Regions from separate parts of the Thermoanaerobacterium sp. R66 genome, predicted to be linked through region 1. Evidence: riboswitches for the same ligand, from Rfam matches in the RefSeq annotation. Region 1 holds a riboswitch; each other region holds the start of a gene.

Region 1 (8,851 bases):
AGTCGTACATTTAATCCTGTATCTACAATTGTAGATGTAGACGGTGTCCAAGTTGGTGGTAAAAGTGTAGTCATAATGGCTGGTCCATGTGCTGTTGAAAGCAAAGAGCAGCTTTTTGAAAGTGCAGAAGCAGTCAAGATGTTTGGAGCTAAATTTTTGCGAGGTGGTGCATACAAGCCCCGCACGTCTCCATATTCTTTCCAAGGACTTGAAAGAGAAGGACTTGAGATGTTATATGAAGCTAAAAAGCATACAGGTTTAAAAATAGTTACGGAGGTTATGGACGTCTATTCTATAGAAATTGTAGCCAAATATGCAGATGTATTGCAAATCGGCGCGAGAAACATGCAAAACTTTTCGCTACTTAAAGAAGTGGGCAGGTCTAATATGCCTGTTCTTTTAAAGAGAGGCATTGCAGCCACAATAGAAGAGTGGCTTAATGCTGCTGAATACATTTTAAGCGAAGGCAACAAAAATGTGATACTTTGTGAAAGAGGAATAAGGACATTCGAGCAGTACACGAGAAATACCCTTGATTTAAGTGCGGTGCCTGTTGTAAAAAGACTAAGCCACTTGCCAATAATAGTCGATCCGAGCCATGGAACAGGAAAATCTTTTTTAGTAAATCCAATGGCGAAAGCTGCAATAGCTGCCGGAGCAGATGGCCTTATAATTGAAGTTCATCCTGATCCTAAAAATGCTTTATCAGACGGTGCGCAGTCATTGACGCCAGATGAATTTAGAGTTTTGGCAGAAGAAATATCTGATATAGCAAATGCGGTAGGGCGTGATTTTAAATGATTGAAAAAGTAGCGATCATAGGATTGGGGCTTATAGGTGGCTCTTTGGCGAAAGCCATAAGAAAGTATACAAATTTAGGTATAATAGGTGTAGACGTGAAAGATGATTATATCGATGAAGCTTTAAGGGAAGGAATAATTGATGAAGGCTTAAAAGAAATTGATAAACCAATAGACACAGACGTAGTATTTGTATGCACTCCTGTTGGAATAGTCATAAATTGCATAGAAGAAATGCTTCCCCACTTAAAAGACGGCTGTGTGATAACTGATGTTGGAAGCACAAAAAAAACGATAATGGATGCGGTAAAGGGTATATTGCCGAAAGATAAATTCTTTATAGGTGGTCATCCTATGGCAGGCTCTGAAAAGTATGGATTTTCCTCAAGCAGTTCTGAACTCTTTTTTGGAAGCAATTATTTTATAATTCCCGATGAAAAAACACCTGACAGTGTGGTAGAGATTTTCATCGATGAAATAATTAAAAAAATTGGTGCTAATCCTATACTTGTTGATAGCTATTCACATGATAGGATAGTAGGCATTGTAAGCCATGTGCCACATATTTTATCGGCGGCTCTGACTAATTTTGCATATAGAGAAGACGCAGATGCTATAAGATTCGCTGCTGGTGGTTTTAAAGACTCTACGAGAATATCGATGTCCCAGACTGAGATGTGGAAGGATATTATTTTGAATAACAAAGATGTTATAAAAAGGCTGATAATAGATTATGAAAATCTTTTAAACGAATTTTTATTTAGCCTTGACTGTGACGATATAAAGTCACTGTGTGAATTTTTTGATACAGCAAGAGAAATCAGAAAAAGCATAGCTTCTTGACTTTGGAAAGGAATGAATATTTTATGGAGGTAGAAATTTCTAAAAAAAGCCATCTAAAAGGTGTAGTGAATGTTCCTGGAGATAAATCTATATCTCATAGAGCCATAATGTTTGGCTCTATTGCTGTTGGCGATACTGTTGTGAAAGGTTTCTTAAAAAGTGAAGATTGCTTTTCGACGATAAATTGCATGAGAAAGTTAGGTGTGGAGATAGAAATAGTTAATGATGATGTATATGTTAAAGGAAATGGCATGTATCTGAATGAAAGCCTTGATGTTTTAGATGCTGGAAACTCTGGTACAACGATGCGCCTTTTATCAGGTATTTTAGCTGGTCAGAAATTTGCATCTACTATAACCGGTGATGAGTCTTTAAGAAAAAGGCCTATGAAACGAATAATACAGCCGCTATCAATGATGGGAGCGAAAATAACAGCGGTTTATGACAATTATGCACCTCTTACCATAAAAGGCAATACACTTAAGGGGATTAACTACAAAACAGAAGTTTCCAGTGCTCAAGTAAAATCATGCATAATGCTGGCAAGTTTGTATGCACAGGACGTTACGACAATTGAGGAACCATATTTGTCCAGAAACCACAGCGAACTTATGCTTAATTACTTTGGCGGAAATTTTGAGTCTTATGACAATAAGGTTATATGCCATCCTGTGGAAAAACTGCATGGGTGCGAAATCTTGGTTCCTGGCGACATATCTTCTGCTGCGTATTTTATGGTAGCAGCCAGCATATTGCCTAATTCAGAAGTATTGATAAAAAATGTAAATATAAACAACACGCGAACAGGAATAATAGATGTGCTGAATAAAATGGGTGGCAATGTTGAAATAATAGAGGAGAAAGTCGTAAACAATGAACCTGTAGCGGACATAGTAGTAAGATCTTCGCATCTAAAGGGAATTGAGATCGGTGGTGAGATTATACCGAGGTTGATTGATGAGATACCGGTTATTGCCGTAGCAGCAGCTTACGCTGATGGTACTACAGTTATAAAAGATGCTGACGAACTAAAAGTAAAAGAAAGCAATCGCATAGACACCATGGTAAGTCAATTGAAGAAAATGGGCGCCGACATAGAAGCTACAAACGATGGCATGGTAATTCGTGGGAAAGAAAAGCTGTATGGTGCTACGGTTGACAGCTACAACGATCATAGAGTTGCTATGTCATTAAGCATTGCTGCTCTAAAAGCTGATGGCAGTACAAAGATAAAAAATGCAGAATGTGTGAATATTTCATTTCCTGATTTTTATAGCGTACTTAATGTGCTATAATAAAAATTGGTGATTTTAATGGAAGAAAGCATACTCATAATTGAAGATGAGAAAAGAATTGCAAGGTTTTTACAGATAGAGCTTGAACATGAAGGTTATAGTGTGGCATTAGAATATAGCGGCAATAGTGGCTTAAGAGAGGCTTTAGATGGAAATTACGATTTGATAATCTTAGATTTGATGCTTCCCGGTTTGGGTGGTTTTTCAGTATTGAGAGAACTGCGAAAGAAATCATCGACGCCTGTAATAATTTTAAGCGCAAAAGATGATGTAAAAGACAAGGTATTTGGGCTTGATATAGGTGCTGATGATTATCTGACTAAGCCGTTTTCGATTGAAGAGCTTATGGCGAGAATAAGAAACGCTCTTAGAAAAAATGCAAAGTCAAATGCTAATAAATTGGTATATGATGGCATAACAATGGATTTGTCTACATACGAAGTAAAAAGAGACGGAATAAAGGTAGAGTTGACGAAAAAAGAGTTTGAGCTTTTGAAATATTTGATTATAAACTCTGAAATAGTGCTTACAAGGGAAAACATACTGGAGAATGTATGGGGCTACAATTATATTGGTGAGACTAACATAGTAGATGTGTACATAAGGTATTTGCGAAGTAAAATTGATGAACCGTTTAATAATAAGTTGATACAGACGATAAGAGGTGTAGGATATTCTTTAAGGAAAGAAAAAGATGAAGATTAAAAGCTTTAAATTATCAATAAAGTTGAGAATTGCATTGCTTTATGCTATCATATTTTCATTTATTTTAATAGTGCTTAATGCATCTGTGTTATACGGTCTCAAATATTACCTTGTATATCAAGCGTTTGACGATATACAAAATCAATCAGATGTCATAGTCGAAAAGCTGAAAGAAGTTGATGGCATAATAACAAGTGTAGACAAAGATTTGCTTTTCGGATCGTCAATAGGTGAAAATATGTATTTAAAGATTGTGGATTCGCATGGAAAAATTGTGTACGTGTCTTCACCGCATTTGATTGGTATACCATATGATAAAAATATAAATGCACCTACAAAAATAGAAAAAGATGAGACGCATATAGCATATATAAACAGAGAGTATACTTACGGGAATAAGTTTTTTTACATTCAGGTTTATGAAGATTTAAAAAATCAGTATTTTTTCTTAAAGCTTTTGTTTGTGATGATGGCTGTTTCCGATGTCATTGGAGTTTTGGTGTCTTTTTTTGCAGGATATTTTATAACAGGTAGAGCATTAAGGCCTGTTGATTATATGGTGAGAGAAGTTCATGCAATCGACGAGAAGAAATTAAATAAAAGATTGAGCGTTAACGGAAATAATGATGAACTGTCTAAGCTCGCTGCTACGTTTAATGACATGCTGGACAGGCTGGAAGACTATTTTAAAAGGCAGAATGCATTTATATCAAATGTTTCCCATGAGCTTAGGACACCTTTGTCTATCTTGAAAGGATATATAGAACTTATAGACAGGTGGGGGAAAGACAACAAAGATGTACTGGAAGAGTCTATAGGCGCTTTAAAAAAAGAAGAGCAAGAAATGGAGATATTGATTGAAAGGCTTTTGATGCTGGCAAGAGGAGATAACAAGACGCTTAATATAAATAAGAAATTATTTAATGTTTATGAATTGATTGCAGAAATAGTCAGGGATGCTAAAGTGATTTTCAATGAAAAAAGCATTGAAATTTTTTGCCATAAAAATTTGGAAGTGAATGCAGATAGGAATCTTATAAAGGAACTATTAAGAATAATTCTTGATAATGCGTTAAAATATACAGACATTGATGGCAATATAAAAATTTATGCAGAAGAAGTAGATAAAAATGTAGCCGTAATAATTAAAGACGATGGCATTGGAATACCTGAAGAAGAGATTCCTTATGTATTTGACAGATTTTATAGGGTTGACAAGGCAAGAAGTAAAGAAACTGGTGGAATGGGTTTAGGACTATCTATTGCAAAGCTTATTGTTGAGCTGCACGGTGGGAGTATTGAAGTGAAAAGCAAATTAAATGAAGGATCTGAATTTAAAATAACAATCCCGAAAATTTGATATATGGGATTGTTATTTTATTTTTAGTGACATACTACACAATATATGGTATAATATATTTATAAATTCACTATATATTGGAGGGTATAAAATGCAAAAAGAAGCGACGAAAAATCAGCAGATGGAAGTAAAAAATTCTTCTAAAGAATATACATGCCCTGATTGTGGTGCACAGTTAGTTCCTGAAAGCGGATGTATTTACTGCCCATTTTGTGGTTACAGTGAATGCCACTAATTGCCTATATTCCCATCAGTTTAATATGGACATATACAATCATTCCCCTTATAATTAAAGTAAAATATGCCGAATCCCCGAAAAGGGGTACGGGGGATCTTTTTTTGGGGTGAATCCACTCATGTGGTAGGGCGTCCCTTTGCCCGAACCCGTCAACTAACCTCGGAGGCAAAAGGGGGATTTTTATGTTAAAAAAATGTATTAAGGTAAAGCCTCTCATTGCATCATTAGCAGCGGCTCTTTTATTTTCTCAGACGGCATTTGCGGCAACGTATACTGTAAAACCTGGTGATAGCCTATACAAGATAGGCTTAAATTATGGCACAACATACAATCAAATAATGAAGCTTAACAATCTCAGTGATACAGTAATATATCCGGGGCAAGTATTAGTTGTACCTGGCAGTGACAACACATATACAGTCCAGAAAGGCGATAGTTTATACTTAATTGCCATGAAGTATGGTACTACTGTAGATGCTTTAAAAAATGTAAATGGTTTAACAGGCGATATGATTTATCCAGGGCAAGTTTTTGTCATACCAACATCGACGTCTGGTACACCATCAACTTCTTCAAGTATAAGAAGCGATGTAACTGCAAACAGAGGTTCTATCCAAAGAGGTGTTATTTCATACACAAATGCTGATTTGGATCTTCTATCAAGGCTTATAAATGCGGAAGCTGGTGGTGAACCATATCAAGCTAAAGTTGCTGTCGGTGCCGTGATAGTGAATAGGGTAAAAAGTGGTATATTCCCTAACACAATACAAGGCGTAATATACCAAGTCGATAGCAACGGTTACTATCAATTTACACCTGTTGAAAATGGCTGGATAAATTTACCTGCCACACCAGACTCAATAAGTGCTGCAAGGGATGCCTTAAACGGTGTAGATCCTACAAACGGTGCACTTTATTACTTTGACACCAGCAATACCAATCAGTGGCTTTGGTCGTTGCCAGTTGCACTAAAAGTAGGCAATATGGTATTTTCTTATGCGAGATAAAAATGATTGTTAATGAGAGGCTAAGAGGAGCAAAATGGATACCGAAAGGTATCCATTTTGCTTTCTATAGAGTTTTTGCTTCGTACAAAGTGATAAAGCCAAATATTATAAAAATGATGGCTGATATGTAATGCAAAAGTTTTGTTGGCAATTTCTTACCTAAATAAACTCCCAATACGATTCCAATGACATCAGCTATGAAAATTCCTGCAGTAGCACCTAATAAAACAAATACAGGATTTTTGTATGTGGCAGTAAGCGCTAGTGTCGAAAGCTGTGTCTTATCTCCAAATTCCGAAATAAAATATGTACTTATTATGGTGAAAACTGGACCGTATTTGGATTTTCTGATTTTTTCATGTCCTTCATGGCCATTTTTTAATGTGATCAATCCAAAAATTAAAAAAGATATGGCAGCCAATAGCTTCACGTATTTTATCGGTATGTACTCTGTAATAAATGAGCCAAACAAAACTGCAATACCCATATTTAAAAGGGCAGCGATTAATATGCTAATTAAGACAGTTCTGGCTTTTATAAATGTGGCAAATGCCATAGCCATAAACTGTGACTTGTCGCCCATTTCAGATGCAAAGACGAGAATAAAAGACGATATTAAAGCATTCATCAAATCTGCCTCCTTGTAATTAGTATGCCAAAAAAATAAAACCTATTACATAATATGTGCAACATATTACGTAAAGGTCTCATTCTTTAAGGCAAAGCCAGGTTAAAACCAGCATGTTGACTTTGCCACATATTTATATATGTGAACTACTCCCCTTTACATAGACTATATAATATTTTTAAAAGACATCTACTTCATTATATAATAAGTCAAAAAATTATGTCAATGCAATTTGTTTCATTTTCTAATTTTTTTCATGTTTATTAATTTTATTATGCCTCCATAAATGAAGGAAAGACCAATTATGGCCGGTATTATAAATGATATTATATTTAACACATCTGTCTCATCGATTACGGCAATTATCATGGGTAATAATATTATCAAGCCAATAATTATTTGTATAAAAGGATATTTGCCAACCCCTTTTATGGGTTCAGGAATTCGTCCCGTTCCAATATAATAGCCAGGGGTGTACTGGTTTTCTTCCCACTCTTTTAGTTTATCTAATTCCTTCTCAAATTCATTTTTTTTATTCGACTCATTGTCTTTCATAAATAACACCTCTTAATGTAATGTATTGAAACATTCTAACTTTAGAATTATTATACAACTTTAATTTATTAATTCAATATGAAGCCGGGTGACCAATGAATTTTATTTTTGTAGTCTACAATATCGTTAATTAGTCTTTTCCACAACGGATTTTTAATAGCATTCGAAGGAGTAAAATCAGCATTGTTTTCTATCCCATATGTTTTTAGTCCCTTCACATCTTTTTTTACAATTTCCACTAATTTATCATTTATGTCTTTCATCTTAGTAAACTTAGCCAATTGTTCTTTATTTAATTTAATAATTTCGTCTTTGTTGTATGCATAAATGTCAAATGATTGAGGAGGTCTATTCAATATTCGGCTTATGTACAATGAAAATTCCTCTGGAATGTAAGATATAATGTTACCCATAGGTATTTCTTCCATTGCATTATGTACATATATATCTACCAAATCAAAAATATCATTGCTCTGATTTAAAAATTCATTTCCCAGAATGTTAGCATTACCGATTGTAATTTGTTTACTATGCAAAGAATCATTTAATATTTGATCAGTTTTTAAGACTGATGATGCGAAACCAGAGGTATCTTCAAAAACTCTCCTTGAAAGGTAATTGTTTATATTTACTGATTTTAAATATAATAAAAGATTAGAGATAGACGAAACCAATAATAATGCAATCAAGCCAATAAATATAAAAATCCATAAATTTTTATGTTTGATTGTCATAAATACTCCTTTCCAGACCATTTAGTCTAAAATTTATTTGCAGAGAAATGAATATCTTATATTTTATCCATACCAGTCATATGCTTAAAATAATAACTTCCATTAGCATTTACCTTGGTACGAGGTGCATTAAGCAAAAAGTCATTCAATCCAGCATTAAGTCCAGATTTTACTTTTGATATGACCATATTTGTTTCAGAAGTCACGTCAGATATCACTAAAAAAATTAAAATACATAACATTATAAATGTACTAATAACGATATATAGCTTACGAACATGCAATTTTTTCAATCTCCTTTCAAATTTTTTAATTGATTAAACGCTTGTTAATTGCTTTAATATAATGATTTTTGGATATTTCTACTGCAATTGCATCTTTTGTGTTAACATTTGGAATAGAGTATAAATTAGTGCCAACTTTATAATAGTTTGAAAAAATCGTATTATTTATATTTGCCTCCCCAGTTGAAAAGTATTTAATAGTACCAATTTTCTTGTCAATAGAAGTGACATCATCAGATGTGCCAACATAAGTCTCACCATTTAAAATGATAATTTTAGAAAATGCCCAGCTTTTTTCTTCATGATAATTTGAGTTGTTTTTTGAGCAACCTGCTGTAAAAGTCAATGTAAATATTAATATTGCCATTGATACAATTTTTACTATAAAATTTTTTCTCTTAT
Region 2 (8,851 bases), 470 kb from region 1:
TAAATATAGGAACATGGTATCTAAAATACCTTTTAAAACAATTTAATAATGATGTCACTTTGGCAGTAGCCGCATATAATGGAGGAAGTGGCAATGTTTCAAATTGGTTAAAGGACAAGAGGTACTCGGAAAATGGCAGCAATCTCAAGAAAGTGCCTTTTTCAGAGACGGATAAGTACATTAAAAAGGTGCTTAAGTATTATAAGATTTACACAAATTTATACAGATAGTTTGAAACATTGCACAACATTATGTTGCGAGGGATCATAAATGGATTTTGGGGTTTTGATTCTATCCATCATGTTGTTTTTCAGCATTATAGGAAAAAACAACAATGTTGCGGCTGCTATTCTAATGCTTCTTTTTATTAAACTTATGAACTTGGAAATAATTAATCAATTTGTATCGAAAAATGGCATGAATCTTGGTATAATAGTATTGACTATGGGAGCCTTGTCACCTCTTGCAATGAGCAAAGTATCAGTTGATGATTTTTTAAATGCTGCAAAAAGCATGGAAGGGGTTATTACAGTTATTGCTGGGATAATTGTAGCTGTATTGGCATCTATAGGCCTTAATGCCATGAAAGTAGATACAAATGGTGTTGTAGGTGTTTTGCTGGGTACTGTGATTGGTGTAAGCTTCTTTAAGGGAGCACCGGTTGGACCAATGATAGCCCTTGGCATTACGACAATCTTACTTAGGATATTTAGATTATAGAGAGGGAGAAGAATACATATGAAAATTATAAAGCATCTTGAAGACTTAAGGGAAGTTAAGGTGAGTAGCGATAGGGAATTTTTTTCTGCCACACATGACGAAATAAAAAATGGCGCGACTACAGACGTTTATTTTCTAAGGACGCAAGATATTTTAAAGCATTTAGGAATAGACGGGAAAGTCGTTACGGCAGAGATATTTGCAAGAAAAAGTGGTGTTTTTGCAGGGTTGCCTGAAGTAAAAAATGTCTTAAAAGATAAAAACATTGAAGTGTGGTCTATAGATGAAGGAGAGACTTTTGAACCAAAAGAGACTGTTATGAGAATCATTGGACCGTACAGCGAGTTTGGTACGTATGAAACTGTGATATTGGGTATGTTGGCAAGTTCATGCGGATGGGCTACTGCAGCAAGAGAGCTTAAAGAAGTTATTCCAGACAAGCCTTTACTTTGTTTTGGTGCAAGACATGTGCATCCTGCAGTGGCTCCTGTCATGGAAAGGGCAGCACTAATAGGTGGCGCTGATGATGCCAGTTGCATATTAGGCGCGAAGCTTTTAGGACGCGAGCCAAAGGGGACAGTACCACATGCGGCTTTTCTGATAGCTGGCGACACTCTTACTATAGCTAAAGCTTACAGTGAGATAACGCCTAAAGATGAGAAAATAACTATTTTAGTAGATACATTTAAAGATGAAATTGAAGAATCATTGAGGGTGGCTGAATTTTTAGGAGATAGGTTGTATGGCATAAGATTGGATACGCCGTCTGAGAGAGGAGGCGTAACGGCAAGTCTTGTGTATGAGCTTAGGCAGAGGCTTAATCAAAAAGGATTTGACAATGTCAAGATCATTGTGTCTGGTGGGCTTACACCAGAAAGGATAAAAGAGCTTGCATTAAGCGGTGCAGATGCATTTGGCGTTGGCAGCTATATATCAGATGCATCTCCTATAGACATGACGATGGATATTAAAGAAGTAGAAGGAGAACCTATTGCAAAAAGAGGCCGAATTCCTGGAAGGATAGAGAATGCAAAATTAAAAAGGATAATATAGACAGGCATGAATTCATATTTGTCTATATAATACTTACTGAATCGCAATTTATGCAAAAAGGTATTGACACAAACAAAAAAACATTATATAATGACTAATGTGCTGACGATATTGTGACGCGGGGGTGGCGGAATAGGCAGACGCGTACGTTTGAGGGGCGTATGGAGTTTTCCGTGCGGGTTCAAGTCCCGCCCTCCGCACCAAAATGAAAATAAATATTTTACATAAAAAAAGCCTTTCAAAAGGCTTTTTTTAATGCCATTTTACCATTATAATTGACATGAATACAATCGCAACAATCGTCGTTGTCGTTATAAAGATCGATGCCAGTTTGGTGTTTAGATTTCTCTCATCAGAATATATGACTGCTACAAGCGCTGTCGGCATGATGGTCCCTAACATTATAGCTTTAATTGTCATCGATGCAGTATTGAAAAACATAGGCAAGACAAAAAACAGTGCTATGCCTGGCGCATATTTTATGGCAAGTCCTTTAACTAGTGATAAAATTTCATCCTTTTCTAAATTAAAATCAAGAAAATACCCTATTACAAACAAAGCTAATGTTGTATTCGGCATCGAAATTTGCTCTGCCAGGTTGACGATTAAACTTGGGAATTTAACACCCATGACATTCAAAAGGAAGGCTATTATATAAGTGTCAAAAGGTACAAAGTACAAGATCTTTTTAAATACTTTTTTCAGATCTAATTTATCACTCTGAGAAAATGCGTATGCAGCGATATATGCGATTCCAAAGACATTAAATGAATTTCCCATGTCAAACATTGCGATGTGCAAAAGACCATTGTTGCCATAGATTTGTTGGACAAACGGGAAAGCAAAAAGACCTATGTTGTATCCGCAGAGAGATATGATCAAAGTACCTTTTGTTTCTCTTTTTAAATTTGCGTTTCTAAAGGCTAAAAAGCCTATAATAAAAGTGATGAAACCAAAAGCAAAGCCTGATAATGTCAAAACGAATAAGTTTGTATTTACTTTTGTAGTCAAGAAAACTTTTGCGATGCTGGCAGGCAATGTTATGTAGATTATAAAACTATTCAGGACTTTTCCTGTTTCCGCAGGTAAAAATTTCATTTTCTTTACTGCGTAACCAAAAAATATTATGATGATGCTTATTGCGATTTTTTGAAGTATGACTATTTGGCTCATTTATATCCTCCTTTTCGTACATCAAGTAAAATTATACTACAATAAGCCGCTTGTTTATAGAGATTGTAACAAATTTATAAATTTTTTATAAAATATATTAAGAGTTTATTAAAAAAATCTTAAAAAATTATTATGAAAACATTGACTTTATTAATCGTTTTTGATAAAATAAAAGAAACTTGTACATATTAGCAATCTTGCCGAATCCTATTTAGGTACGGAGGATTTTTCATGTTTGGGGTTAATCTGCCATATGCAGTAGGGGTACCTTCTATCCCGCACCCGTCAACTAACTCCGGAGGCAAAAGGAAGGAGATTAGCTATGAATAGCAAATTAGGTAAATTTATTTTTGGTGTATCCGTTTTCGGTATGACGATGGTGGGTTCTTCGATGCTTACACATATTTATGCAGCAGATCTGGGAAGTGGCGTTGTCATTGGAAACGGTGTAAATGTCAGAAATGGCGGAAGCTTGTCGTCAAAGGTTATTACACAGTTAAACTATAGCGATGTGGTTACAGTGATTGGACAGGATAATGGCTGGTACAACATAAAGCTTTCAGATGGAACTGTAGGCTGGATATACGGCAAGTACCTTTCATTAAGGTCTTCAAGTACGGTGTCAAGGGGTGATGTTGATAGAAGCATTGCCTCGAGGCTTATTGACTTTGGAAAAGAGTTTTTAGGAACGAGGTATGTTTACGGTGGTGAATCTCCATCGGGTTTTGATTGTTCCGGTTTTACTCAATACGTCTTTAAAAGCGTCGGAATTACTTTGCCGAGGGTAGCTGATGATCAAGCTACAGTAGGTACGTACGTTGACAAAGCTAATTTGCAGCCTGGAGATTTGGTGTTTTTTAAGACATTAGGGAGCAGCATAATAAACCATGCTGGGATATACATAGGAAATGGACAGTTTATGCACGCTTCATCTGGTGCTGGAAAAGTCATGATAAGCTCTTTGTATGAAGACTACTACAGCGCTCATTATGCTACAGCCAGAAGAGTTATACAGTAAATATGCATAAAGACAAAAAGGCACTTTCATGTGTCTTTTTTTGATGCATTTTTAGGTGATATTTATAGTTTGTTGACTATTTAAGCATATTAATATATCATTATATATTGTATAAAATTTGCATTTGTATGGAAGGAGTTAACCTAAATGGGGTTTGTAAGGGACGATATAAGGAATGTAGCTATAATAGCGCATGTTGATCATGGGAAAACAACTTTAGTAGATGGAATGCTTAAGCAAAGTGGCATTTTTAGACAGAATGAGAAAGTCGAAGAAAGAGTAATGGATTCAAATGAATTGGAAAGAGAAAGAGGAATAACTATTCTTTCGAAGAATACTGCCATAAGGTACAATGGTGTAAAGATAAACATAGTCGATACGCCTGGACATGCTGATTTTGGCGGCGAGGTAGAACGGGTACTAAAAATGGTTGATGGTGTATTATTGCTTGTAGATGCTTTCGAAGGACCAATGCCTCAGACCAGATTTGTATTAAGCAAGGCTTTAGAGCTTAATTTAAAACCTATAGTAGTTGTGAACAAAATCGATAGACCTGATGCAAGGCCAGAGGAAGTCATCGATGAAGTCCTTGATCTTTTTATTGAATTGGGTGCTGATGATGATCAGATTGATTTTCCTGTAGTATATGCTTCTGCCAGAGAAGGCATTGCTAAGTTAAGTTTAAAGGATGAATCAGTAGATTTGCGTCCTCTTTTTGATACTATCTTAAAAGAGATTCCGGCGCCAGAAGGTAATATAGATGATCCACTGCAGCTTATTGTTACCACACTTGACTATGATGATTACATTGGAAGAATCGCCATTGGAAAAGTGGTTAGAGGTAAAATCGTATCAGGTGAAAATGTGGCAATATGCAAGAGAGATGGGTCTTTGCAAAATGTTAAATTAAGCAATCTGTATCAATATGAAGGTTTGAAAAGGGTGCAGGTTGATGATGCTAAATTAGGTGATATAGTAGCTGTATCAGGCATAAGCGACATTGAGATTGGAGAGACGATAGCCGACCCAGAAAAGCCAGAGGCTGTAGATTTTGTTGAAATAGAAGAGCCAACCATTTCCATGACATTTGGCGTAAATACGAGTCCGTTTGCAGGTAGAGAAGGCAAATACGTAACATCAAGGCATTTAAGAGAAAGGCTTTTTAAAGAGCTTGAAACGAATGTAGCATTAAGGGTTGAGGAGACAGAAACGACAGAAGCATTTAAGGTGTCTGGACGTGGCGAGCTGCATTTATCCATTTTGATAGAGACTATGAGGCGTGAAGGATATGAGCTTCAGGTATCTAAGCCATCTGTGATTATAAAGGAGATAAATGGTGTCAAGCACGAACCTATTGAGCTTGTTACTATTGACATACCAGAAGATTACATGGGTGTAGTCATGGAAAAGATGGGCTCAAGAAAAGGAGAGCTTATGGATATGCACACTTTAAAACCTGGTACATTAAGGCTGAAATTTAAGATACCGACAAGAGGCCTCATAGGATATCGCTCTGAATTTCTTACTGATACCAAGGGAAATGGGATAATGACATCTATAATCTATGACTATGAACCGTACAAAGGGGATATACCTACAAGATCGAGAGGGTCTTTAGTGGCTTTTGAAGCTGGCACTACAACGACTTATGGACTTTACAATGCACAAGAAAGAGGAACTCTTTTTGTAGGTCCAGGCGTCGAAGTGTACGAAGGCATGATAGTTGGTGAAAACTCCAGAAGTGACGATATAGATGTCAATGTATGTAAGAAAAAGCATGTTACTAATTTGCGCTCTGCTACTGCAGATGAGGCATTAAGACTTTCACCTATAAGAGAGATGTCTCTTGAAGAGGCTTTGGAATTCATCGCTAATGATGAGCTTGTGGAAGTTACGCCTAAAAGTATAAGACTTAGAAAAAAGATATTAAGCTCGCAACAAAGGTATAAAAATGCTAAATATAAACAATAAAAGGGGTATGACCCCTTTTTTATTATGTTTGCGATTTTACATTTATATATTCAGCTTTGTGGGCGTTTTTGCTTATTAATTCTTTTAATATTACAATTTGTGGTTTTAATTTTAATTTAAAATTTGATTCAAAAAATGATTGACAATTTATTCTAAATGATGTAATCTCTATTATAGAAACGTTGATAGTTAAAACGATTCGACATAACGTATTTTTTAATGTATTGAGTAATGTTTTAAAGGATATTCTTACTGTCGCTATAATTGTTTTTTGTAATCGTAATACTTTTGATGTGCAATCAATAATTGCAAATTCCAAAGTGTTTTTTGCTTTTAATTGTGACACTTTACATGAATAAGAGTGGTTTAATCTGATATCTTAATTTTTCTTTAAAAATCCTGACAGATTTTTTTGTCTGTACTCAAAGTGAATTTAGCCAATCATATAATTGTTTACTAGAAATTTCTGCATATACATTGAGAGGACTATTAAGAATATATTAAGATAATCAATGAGGACGGAAATTTTTCTAAATTTTTCAGCGTTTATGATTTATAACTATCATGATGAGAATAATAGTCTAAAAGATAAGAAGGTCAATAATATTAAAACTTGTTGAAGTTATATACGTAGGATTTTTTTCATTTAATGTTTAATAAGGTAGACAGACTACACATCAAATAAAAATTTTTATTGTGATATGAAAAAAGTATATCATAAAACGGCTTAAATTAAAGCTCTTGAGGTATGCACAAGTTTAATAAAGTTTAACAAGGAGTGTGTGGTAATTGAGTAATATTCATAAGTTGGAAGGATTAGTTATTCCATGTATTACACCATTTACTGATGATCTGAGTAAAGTCGACTTTAAAAAATTTGACAAACTCGTTGATTACTTAATAGAAGAACAATGTGCAGATGCTATAATTCCAATTGGAACAACTGGGGAATCGACATCATTATCACATCTTGAAAAGGAATTAGTTATAGAAAGAGCAGTAAAACAAGCTGATAAAAGAGTACCTATTTTTGTCGGTGCTGGGGGTGCAAACTTAGATGAAACAATAAGTTTGACTAAATATGCTGAAAATATTGGAGCCGATGGTCTGTTAATAGTTGTTCCATATTATATTAGACCAGATCAGGATGGTATTTATCAATTTTTTAAGGCTGTAGCTAAACACACAAATTTACCAATTATGATTTATAATATACCATTTAGGACAGCAGTTAATATGAGTATTGATACAATTATTAAGGTAGCAAATATTGACAATGTAATTGGTATAAAAGATTGTTTTAACGATATTACAAATACTTCTGAGATGATAAGGGTATGTCGAAGTAAATTAAAAAAAGAATTTTCTATTTTGACAGGCGAAGATACTAATATCTTTATTAATCTATGTCTTGGAGGTAATGGTGCGGTTGCTGCGACAGGACATGTTGCTGGCAAAAAAATAAAAGAAATGATAAATAAATATAAAGCTGGAGACATAATAGGGGCAAGAGAGATTCAATTTGATATATATACACTTCAAAAGAGCATGTTTAAAGCCCCTAATCCTGCACCAATCAAAGCGGCATTGGATATATTAGGTCTAAATTTAGGTGGCAAAGTAAGATTGCCTTTAGTAGATGTAAATGAGGACATTAAAGAACTTATCAAATCGGAATTGCGTAAATTTTATAATTTTTGACGTATAACTTTCTTATAATATAGATATTAAAAACAAACAGACAAAAATAAAAAACAGATTAGAATATATTAGAATATAATAGTTATAATGGCTAAAAGAAAAATTTTTGTAGTAGAACGAAAAAGCAAAAAAGTAACGACACCAGAGCAAACCACCCGTTTTACGGGTGGTCATACTTATTTTGAACCATCGGATGTGTCATTCAATATTTTGCTTATGTAGTTTACGGTTTCTTCATAGGGTGGTATGCCGTTGTATTTATTTACGGATTCTTCTCCTGCGTTGTATGCTGCTAAAGCCAATGCAGTATTGTTGTATTTATTAAGCAATTGGCTCAGCAGTTTTGTCCCACCATCGATATTTTCTTCTGGGTTAAAAGGATTTGTCACACCTAAATACTGAGCTGTTGACGGCATTAACTGCATTAGGCCCATTGCACCTGCGCTTGATACAGCATAAGGATTGTAGTCTGATTCGGCTTTTATGACAGCATCTATCAAATCCTTGCTGACGCCGTATTTTTTTGAAGCCTCATCTATATAGCTTTCTATTTTGTCTTTTGATACGCCAGTCATATCTGGCGTTTTATTATTAAAATCAATTGTTTCTGATTTTATATCTTCAGTTGAAGCAGTGCCTTCGCTTATCAATTCATTTAAGATGTTCTGAAATGAATTGCTTTTATCCACGAGGTTTATTTTTACAGGCAATCGCGATTGTATATCGCTAAATCTGCTTTCGATGATCGAATCTACATAGTCCATTTTCAAAAACCTCCTCATATTTTTTATAATTCGACATAAAATTTAAAAATCCTTTTTCGTTTTAAAAAATGAGAATATAGTCTCAAATAATGAATGATTTGTAAAAAGGATTTTAGTGATCGGTGTAGAATATATAATTAGGTGATTTATGTGTATACAGACGAAGAAAACAAGAAAAATGCAAGATTAGGTTTTAAAAGGGTTATATTGCTATTGGCTTTATCAATAGTAGCATCTATCGGAATAGGATTTGCAATTTCTCAGTATGCTATAAAGCCATATCTGGCTAAGCTGTCTGAAAAAAATGTTTATTCTTATTCTGTGAAAGTGCCACAGCTTAATTATTACGTTGTAAAAATAGGCCAGTACAGCGATGAAAAAGATGCTTCATATAATTTGAATTTGCTTACCATGAAAGGAATCTACGGAGAAATCCTTAAAGATGGTGAAA
Region 3 (6,736 bases), 1.3 Mb from region 1:
TTCCAGGATATGAATAAGTTTCTGTCCCCTTCGCAGAAGAATCTTTAAAGCTGTTACAGTGAATTGAAACAAAGTAATCTGCATTGTTTTTATTGGCAATATCGCACCTTTCGCTAAGCCCCAACGTTATATCTTTATCCCTTGTCAAAATTACATCTACATTGTTTGCTTCTAAAACGTCCCTCAATTTAAGAGATACGCTTAAGTTTATATCTTTTTCAAAATAGCCATATCCTATAGCACCACTGTCAGAACCGCCATGGCCAGGATCTACAACTATTAACAATTATTCATCACCTCCTATTGTATTTGCCTCTCCTTATAATATGTTTTTCTCAAAAAAAATTTATATAGAAAACATAAAAAAAAACGGATGTATATTTTGTGTATACACCCGATAATAACTATTTTTTAAGCTACGATTATGAGTTTTTGGTAATTTTGAATTATGTTATATATTCTTTCTTCCTCTTTAATAATCCTATTGCTATCATAGTCATAGGCATAGCACGCACCATTTACGACCTTTGTAGTCAGCATGCCACTTGCGCTTTTATTTCCTTTAAGATGCGGTGCGTCTAAAATTCCCAATTTTATCGCCAATGATAGTGTATGTGGATCTGACAGCGGATCACTGCATAGTGTATTAAGATCCTTTATGGCATTGATTATTACCATCGCATCATTTATTAGTTCCTCTTTCCTCTTTAAAACATCTAAATCTTGAGTAAAATCAAACATGCCAGATAAGGTATTTTTTATTACAGCTTTTACAATCTTCACACTTTCTATTATATCATCTGGCGTAGCAGCATGATGTGCTTCACAAAAACCTACAACATGATATATGTGAGGCTTTATCGCCATGGAAAGATATGCGCTGGAAGCAAGCTGCCCTTTCGCCTCAAAAAGATCCTGCGGCATGCTTGCAAGCCCTGCCCTCGCCTGTCTAAATACCCTAAAGTTATCATCCTGAAGGCTTTCAACAAGTTCTATGGATGCCAGCATTTTAGCAAGATCCATTTTAGGAGATGTAGCCGGCGGAACGTTAAACATAAACTGTGCTATATATGTCTTTACACCCATTCTCTTAGCATTGTACGCTGCAAGATAACTTGCCGCCACATAAATGGCATCATGTGCATCTCTAAGCCCCCAGTGATGTGCTTCATTTACCTCAACAGGTATGTTTCTGTCGCCGTGCCACTTCATCAACATCTGGTTCTCTCTAATGGATTCTTCTATTTCTCTTGGCCCCCTGCCATCTAGTACATTGTACCAGCAAAGGGGTATAGCTGCCCAGGCATTGTTTATCGTGTCTTTTAACACTTTTGCCATTTTAAAGACATCATTCGTTCCACTGTAACATCTAAGCAGCGGATAATTTCCACGCCTTGACTCATCGTAAAGTCTTTTAAATTCTTCTTCAGTCCTTATAGGCACACCACCTGCTCCATCAAGCGATGCTTTATACTTTTTATCAAAAAAGTGCTCTTGCGTATTTTGGTCAGGGGCTATAGATATCACATCGAGAATTTTTTCTTCCGCAATCCTCCTTACACCTTCAAGTGTATCTGTATACGAAGGCAACCCAAAGTGATGCCTTATTATAGGATATGGATAGCTTTTCTCAATCCTTTCAACCACATCTTTACCATATTCTATTTCGCTATGTGAAGCTTTCTCTCCTCTTAGGTATGAAATTGTGTACTCATCACCAAAAGTTCCATCAAAAATTTCCTCAAATATTCCTGACTCTTTTGCAACTAAGCAATTGGGCTCTGTGCCTCCAAATATCCATCTAATATTGCTTAAACCATATTTTCGTATTTTATCTTTAAGCTCATTCAATATGATTTTCAGCGTTTCTGGAGTCAGTCTATAACTTACACCTACTATATCAGGTTTCTTTAAACGCACTGTATCTACCAACTTATCAATAGATGTAGCAGGACCTAAAAAATCCACTTTATACCCTTCCTGCTCTGCCATATTTAAAAATCTATATACTCCCGCAACATGGACGTCATTTTCTATAGAAGCTGCAATAATATATTTTTTCATGCGACAGTGATCTCCTCCTTTAACCCCTCTATCATTTCCTTTATTTCTTCTACGCTTTTTCCTTCCAATCCTAGTTTTCCTACTGTGCGCCCGATTTTCCAGTAGTTCACCTCATGCATACACGATGCTAAATGAATTATGGAATCTATAGTATGAGTAGGAATGCCTAATTGTTTGCCAATCGATGAAATAGGCACCAAACTCATTGGCACATCTTCAAAAATGTACCTACAATTAAGATTTTTTGGCGCAAGCAAGCCTCTATAAGCATCTGTCTTTTGAATCGCATCATACAGATTGTCTGCAATAACGCCGTATGCATCTTTAAGCCAATCAAGCGCTGTAACAGCATTGACACCTAAAGCGTGGGCAACTGCTATTCTCTCCCTGTCCATTCTCTCCAATATTTTAGCCACCGACGGCGATATACCTTCAAGATAATATTGAAAATCACCTTCTGTAGTCTCTATTCTTGCAGAGTTCAAAAGTGTAGGCGCTGGATGAAAGATAGAACCTATATTATTTAAACTAGTCTCTAAAACATTTTCAGCAGGTACTATCTGCGAATAAGCCAATCTCAATAAATCAACAACATAATCAGCCTTCCAAGCCGGTATAGATGCCAGTGAAACCACATCTTTTATCCTGAAAATTTTTGAAATGCCATTATTCGATCTGCAAGCATATATAAACGTATCAGTCTCTGCTACTACCACATTTATATCGTCTCTAATTTTAACAATGTTATAAAACTCTATAGCGCCAAAAGTTCTTCCCGGATTCAAAACTATTATCTGATCATTTCTCAAGTGTGGTAACATTTCATAAGCTATGTCACTGTGGCCAGACGCAGGAACTGTCACCATGATTATGTCTGCATCTTTTATAGCGTCTTCCATATCGTCAGTGACCATATTAAGCTTTGCAAATCCATCTACAACTCCTTCAAGATGAATGCCACCATTATTTAAGATAGAAGCTAATTTTTCACGAGATCTGTTGTACAAATTGACTGTAAAACCCATCAGCGAAAGATGTGCCGCCATCGCCTGCCCACCATTGCCGGCACCAATGACAGAAAAAATAGGTAATCTCATTTAAAAACCTCCTTCTATTTTAGGGTATTAAAAAAGCCATAGAGAAAATCTATAGCTGAAACCCGGTAACTAATAGAAGGTAGTTGTACCGAATATATTCATGCTACTTCCTCCTCTTTCAACGCTTACGAGGTTAGCTGACGGGTTAGGGTCGAAAGATAACCCCTCCATACAAATGGATTCACCCCAAAATTGGTTTCCCCGTTTCATACGAATTCAGCGTTATAGCATATTATTAAATTAATTAAATTATACCATAGCAAAATTCCATTTGCAAATATATTAAAAAAATGTAAATTTTGTAACAAAACTGTGTCTAAATTTATAAACACTCTGGTTGCAGTGGGCGGTTATTTTTCTGGTGAACCTACTCCATCCTATAGAGGGTGGAGCTTCCTACTTCATAGACCGTTGCCTACTGCTATTCACAGTAGGTCTTACACAATCTCCATAGGCGTAACTTCGGGAGGAACCTTCCCTACAAAATTATTACTCTTATACTGCTATGACTAATTGTTTTAATCCTTCATACAGCACATTTATCGCTGCATTTACATCTCTGTCTATCTCTAATCCGCACTCGCATTTGTGTATTCTTACTGATAAGTCTTTTTCTACTATTTTCCCGCATCTTGAACATCTTTGTGATGTATATGCTGGATCTACTTTTACGAAGATTTTTCCCTCTTTTTCTGCTTTATACTGGAGATATTTGTCTAACATTCCCCATCCTGCATTTGCTATCGATTTTGCAAGTTTATGATTTTTCATCATATTTTTTACTTGCAAATCTTCAACGCATATGATGTCATTATGTTTTACTATGTTATAGCTTATCTTATGTAGATAGTCCCTTCTTTGATTCGCTATTTTTTCATGAAGTTTCGCTAATCTTTTCTTTTGCTTTTCTCTGTTTTTGCTTCCTTTCTTTTTTCTTGATAATTGTCTTTGCAGTCTTTTTAGTTTCTTCTCTGATTTTTGTAGCCATTTAGGATTTGAGTATAACTCTCCATCTGATGTTGCAGCTATTGAGTTTATTCCTTTGTCTACTCCTATTGCTTTTTCTCTTATGACTGTTTTTTCTTTTTCTTCTTCTACTTCAACTGACAGATTTATATACCACTTTCCTGCATGGTATTTTATGTTTATTGTTTTGACTTTTGTTGGATCAAAGTTTCTATGTGCTTTGATTTTTATATGCCCTATATTTTTTATGTATACATATCCTTCTTTCCCAAAGTTTCTTTTTGTTTCGCATTGTGGAAGTGTTATTGATGTGTAGTGATATTTATCTTTGAATTTAGGATATTTGGCTCTTTTGTCAAAGAAGTTTTTATATGCTCTATCTAATCTTCTCAACACATCCTGTAATATTTGCGACTGTACTAATTTGTATTCTGGATGTTCTTTTTTATATTTTGGAAGCATGTTCTGCTGTTCTTTATATGTAAGTCCTTTGCCATATTGTTTGTAATGTTTTATTCTTTGATCCAGTGAATAGTTGTATAATTTGCGACATAAATACAATGTATAAAAAAGCTTTTCTTCTTGTTCTTTTGTGGGTTCTATGAAAAAATGCTGACATGTCATCATCTTTTCTCACCTTGGCTTTCTATATACTGTTTTATAACTTCTATAGGTGCACTACCAGTTGTAAGAAGACAGTAACTTCTTGACCAAAAATATTCTTTCCAAAGTTTTTGTTTTATCTGCGGATATTCTTTTTTTATGAGTCTAGATGATGCACTTTTATAAGCATTTATGAATTTTGATATTTCAGAATTAGGTTCTGCTTTGAAAAGTATGTGTACATGGTCTTTATCGTGATTCCATTCTTGCAGTGATATATTATAATTGGATGATATATTCTCAAATATCTCCTTTAATCTATTTGATATGTTATCGTCTATTACTTTTCTTCTGTATTTTACAACCATTATAAGATGATAATACAATAAGAATACTGAATGATTATTATTATCTAATATCAGCATTATATCACCACTTCACTCTTTTACTCCTGATAATATTATAACATATAATTCCATGGTAGACAATAGAAATTCATCTCCCACCTAAAGAGAATGGGAGACTTCTTTCAAGCTTTATTAAAATAATCGAATCATTATGTTTACCAGAAGATCTATCAGAAGAAATTTTGAAGTAGAATGAAATACATCTTTCATGCTTTTAGAGTTCAGTCTAAGAGTATGCTTAAAAAATATTTTTTATCTTCTCTGATATTTGTTTGATAACAGCAATTGATAGAAGCAAATTATTGCCTCTATAAAATAAAAGCACTCCTGCAAAATAAGCAGAGGTGCGCTATAAATTCAGATTTTTTTCTTGAGCAAATCGAAAATAAAAAATCCACACTGCTTTTATAATCCTATAAATTCCTTGCCAATTCTTCTAAAAGTTGAGAAGTAGCGCTTAATTCTTCTATGGATGAACTAATTTCTTCAAAAGCAGTAGCTTGTGTCTCAAAAAATGAACTTGATGCATTTATTTTGTCAGAAATACTTTTAATAGATTCCTGTATTTTTACCAATATTGAGTCTATTCTACTTATTGATTCACTGCTGCTATTAGATAGCTTTCGTATCTCTTCAGCAACTACAGTAAAACCCTTACCTTTTTCACCAGCTCTTGCGGCCTCAATGGCTGCGTTCAATCCCAATAAATTAGTTTGTTTAGAAATATTCTGAACAAATTTTAAAATATCATCAGTGCCCTTTGTATTTTCAATAGCTTTATTTACTTCTTCCAATATCTTAGTATTAGAATTAACCACAATTTCGACTCCAGAGGAAACCTCTTGAATGGCCGAAGATATTTGCTCAAGCGATGATGCAAGATTTTCGGATAGTGATAATACTTTGTGTCTTTTTTCTAAACTTTTCCCCATAAGTAAAACCCCAATTACAGTATCATCGTAGTCTTTTATAGGGATAGCATATGACTTAAACGGCACTCCATACACTTCTTTCGGTACATCTTTTATAATGTAGTTTCCAGTTCTAATGGCTTCAAAAGCTGCACCACCTTCTGGAATTGCATCACCTACTTTTGCATTAATAGGAAGCTCATCACAATTTTTTATCTCCAAATATTTTTCTCTATCTACAATGGCAAAAGATACACTGTCCTCAAAAAGTAATGGTAAAAAAGTTGTTAACTTATTAAAAAACTCAAGCATTTCATCTTTAGATACAGTTATCAATTTTAGTCCTCCTTAATTCGTTAATTTTTTAACTTCTCATAAAGCGCTATAATAAATTATATAGAATTAACGACTTTTGTCAAATTTAGCTAATATTTTTCGATCCCTCATAGGTAAGCTAAAAACATTTATTCACATCTTTTGTAAAATTGTAAAATTACTTTCTTTTTATGTAAATTAGGCCAATATCAATCAATCATTCTTGATAATTTTAAACATCCCACCTTCCTATAAACCTTAAAAGTAATTCCTAAAATATCTCGATATCCTGTGCTTTTTGCCTTATCCAATGTAGACGACAAATTTAACTTTATATAAATATATTCTGCATAATTCCTCTAATTCCTTCTTT

The links. Region 1 has a riboswitch for cyclic di-AMP ahead of JJQ93_RS04810 (cell wall hydrolase). Riboswitches for the same ligand answer to the same signal wherever they lie in the genome.
Region 2: linked by a shared signal. The riboswitch ahead of JJQ93_RS02250 (C40 family peptidase) and the one ahead of JJQ93_RS04810 (cell wall hydrolase) in region 1 are both predicted to bind cyclic di-AMP.
Region 3: linked by a shared signal. The riboswitch ahead of JJQ93_RS11550 (NAD/NADP-dependent octopine/nopaline dehydrogenase family protein) and the one ahead of JJQ93_RS04810 (cell wall hydrolase) in region 1 are both predicted to bind cyclic di-AMP.

What each region holds. Positions count from the first base shown of each region.
Region 1 covers NZ_JAEUWW010000001.1:963,334-972,184, reverse strand. The annotation lists gene aroF (3-deoxy-7-phosphoheptulonate synthase) at 1-801, shown strand, start outside; gene JJQ93_RS04835 (prephenate dehydrogenase) at 798-1,643, shown strand; gene aroA (3-phosphoshikimate 1-carboxyvinyltransferase) at 1,667-2,938, shown strand; gene JJQ93_RS04825 (response regulator transcription factor) at 2,957-3,643, shown strand; gene JJQ93_RS04820 (sensor histidine kinase) at 3,633-5,003, shown strand; gene JJQ93_RS04815 (hypothetical protein) at 5,095-5,238, shown strand; cyclic di-AMP (ydaO/yuaA leader) riboswitch at 5,296-5,424, shown strand; gene JJQ93_RS04810 (cell wall hydrolase) at 5,424-6,248, shown strand; gene JJQ93_RS04805 (TMEM165/GDT1 family protein) at 6,313-6,876, opposite strand; gene JJQ93_RS04800 (hypothetical protein) at 7,114-7,431, opposite strand; gene JJQ93_RS04795 (hypothetical protein) at 7,500-8,165, opposite strand; gene JJQ93_RS04790 (hypothetical protein) at 8,222-8,383, opposite strand; gene JJQ93_RS04785 (hypothetical protein) at 8,475-8,851, opposite strand, start outside.
Region 2 covers NZ_JAEUWW010000001.1:491,319-500,169, forward strand. The annotation lists gene JJQ93_RS02225 (lytic transglycosylase domain-containing protein) at 1-230, shown strand, start outside; gene JJQ93_RS02230 (DUF441 domain-containing protein) at 271-720, shown strand; gene JJQ93_RS02235 (nicotinate phosphoribosyltransferase) at 739-1,773, shown strand; tRNA gene JJQ93_RS02240 (tRNA-Leu) at 1,892-1,976, shown strand; gene JJQ93_RS02245 (AEC family transporter) at 2,026-2,946, opposite strand; cyclic di-AMP (ydaO/yuaA leader) riboswitch at 3,135-3,265, shown strand; gene JJQ93_RS02250 (C40 family peptidase) at 3,269-3,964, shown strand; gene typA (translational GTPase TypA) at 4,112-5,935, shown strand; gene dapA (4-hydroxy-tetrahydrodipicolinate synthase) at 6,743-7,636, shown strand; gene JJQ93_RS02265 (lytic transglycosylase domain-containing protein) at 7,813-8,400, opposite strand; gene JJQ93_RS02270 (SPOR domain-containing protein) at 8,542-8,851, shown strand, end outside.
Region 3 covers NZ_JAEUWW010000001.1:2,306,042-2,312,777, reverse strand. The annotation lists gene JJQ93_RS11560 (N-acetylmuramoyl-L-alanine amidase family protein) at 1-286, opposite strand, end outside; gene JJQ93_RS11555 (cobalamin B12-binding domain-containing protein) at 412-2,064, opposite strand; gene JJQ93_RS11550 (NAD/NADP-dependent octopine/nopaline dehydrogenase family protein) at 2,061-3,161, opposite strand; cyclic di-AMP (ydaO/yuaA leader) riboswitch at 3,270-3,393, opposite strand; gene JJQ93_RS11545 (RNA-guided endonuclease InsQ/TnpB family protein) at 3,657-4,754, opposite strand; gene tnpA (IS200/IS605 family transposase) at 4,751-5,152, opposite strand; gene JJQ93_RS13105 (methyl-accepting chemotaxis protein) at 5,551-6,069, opposite strand.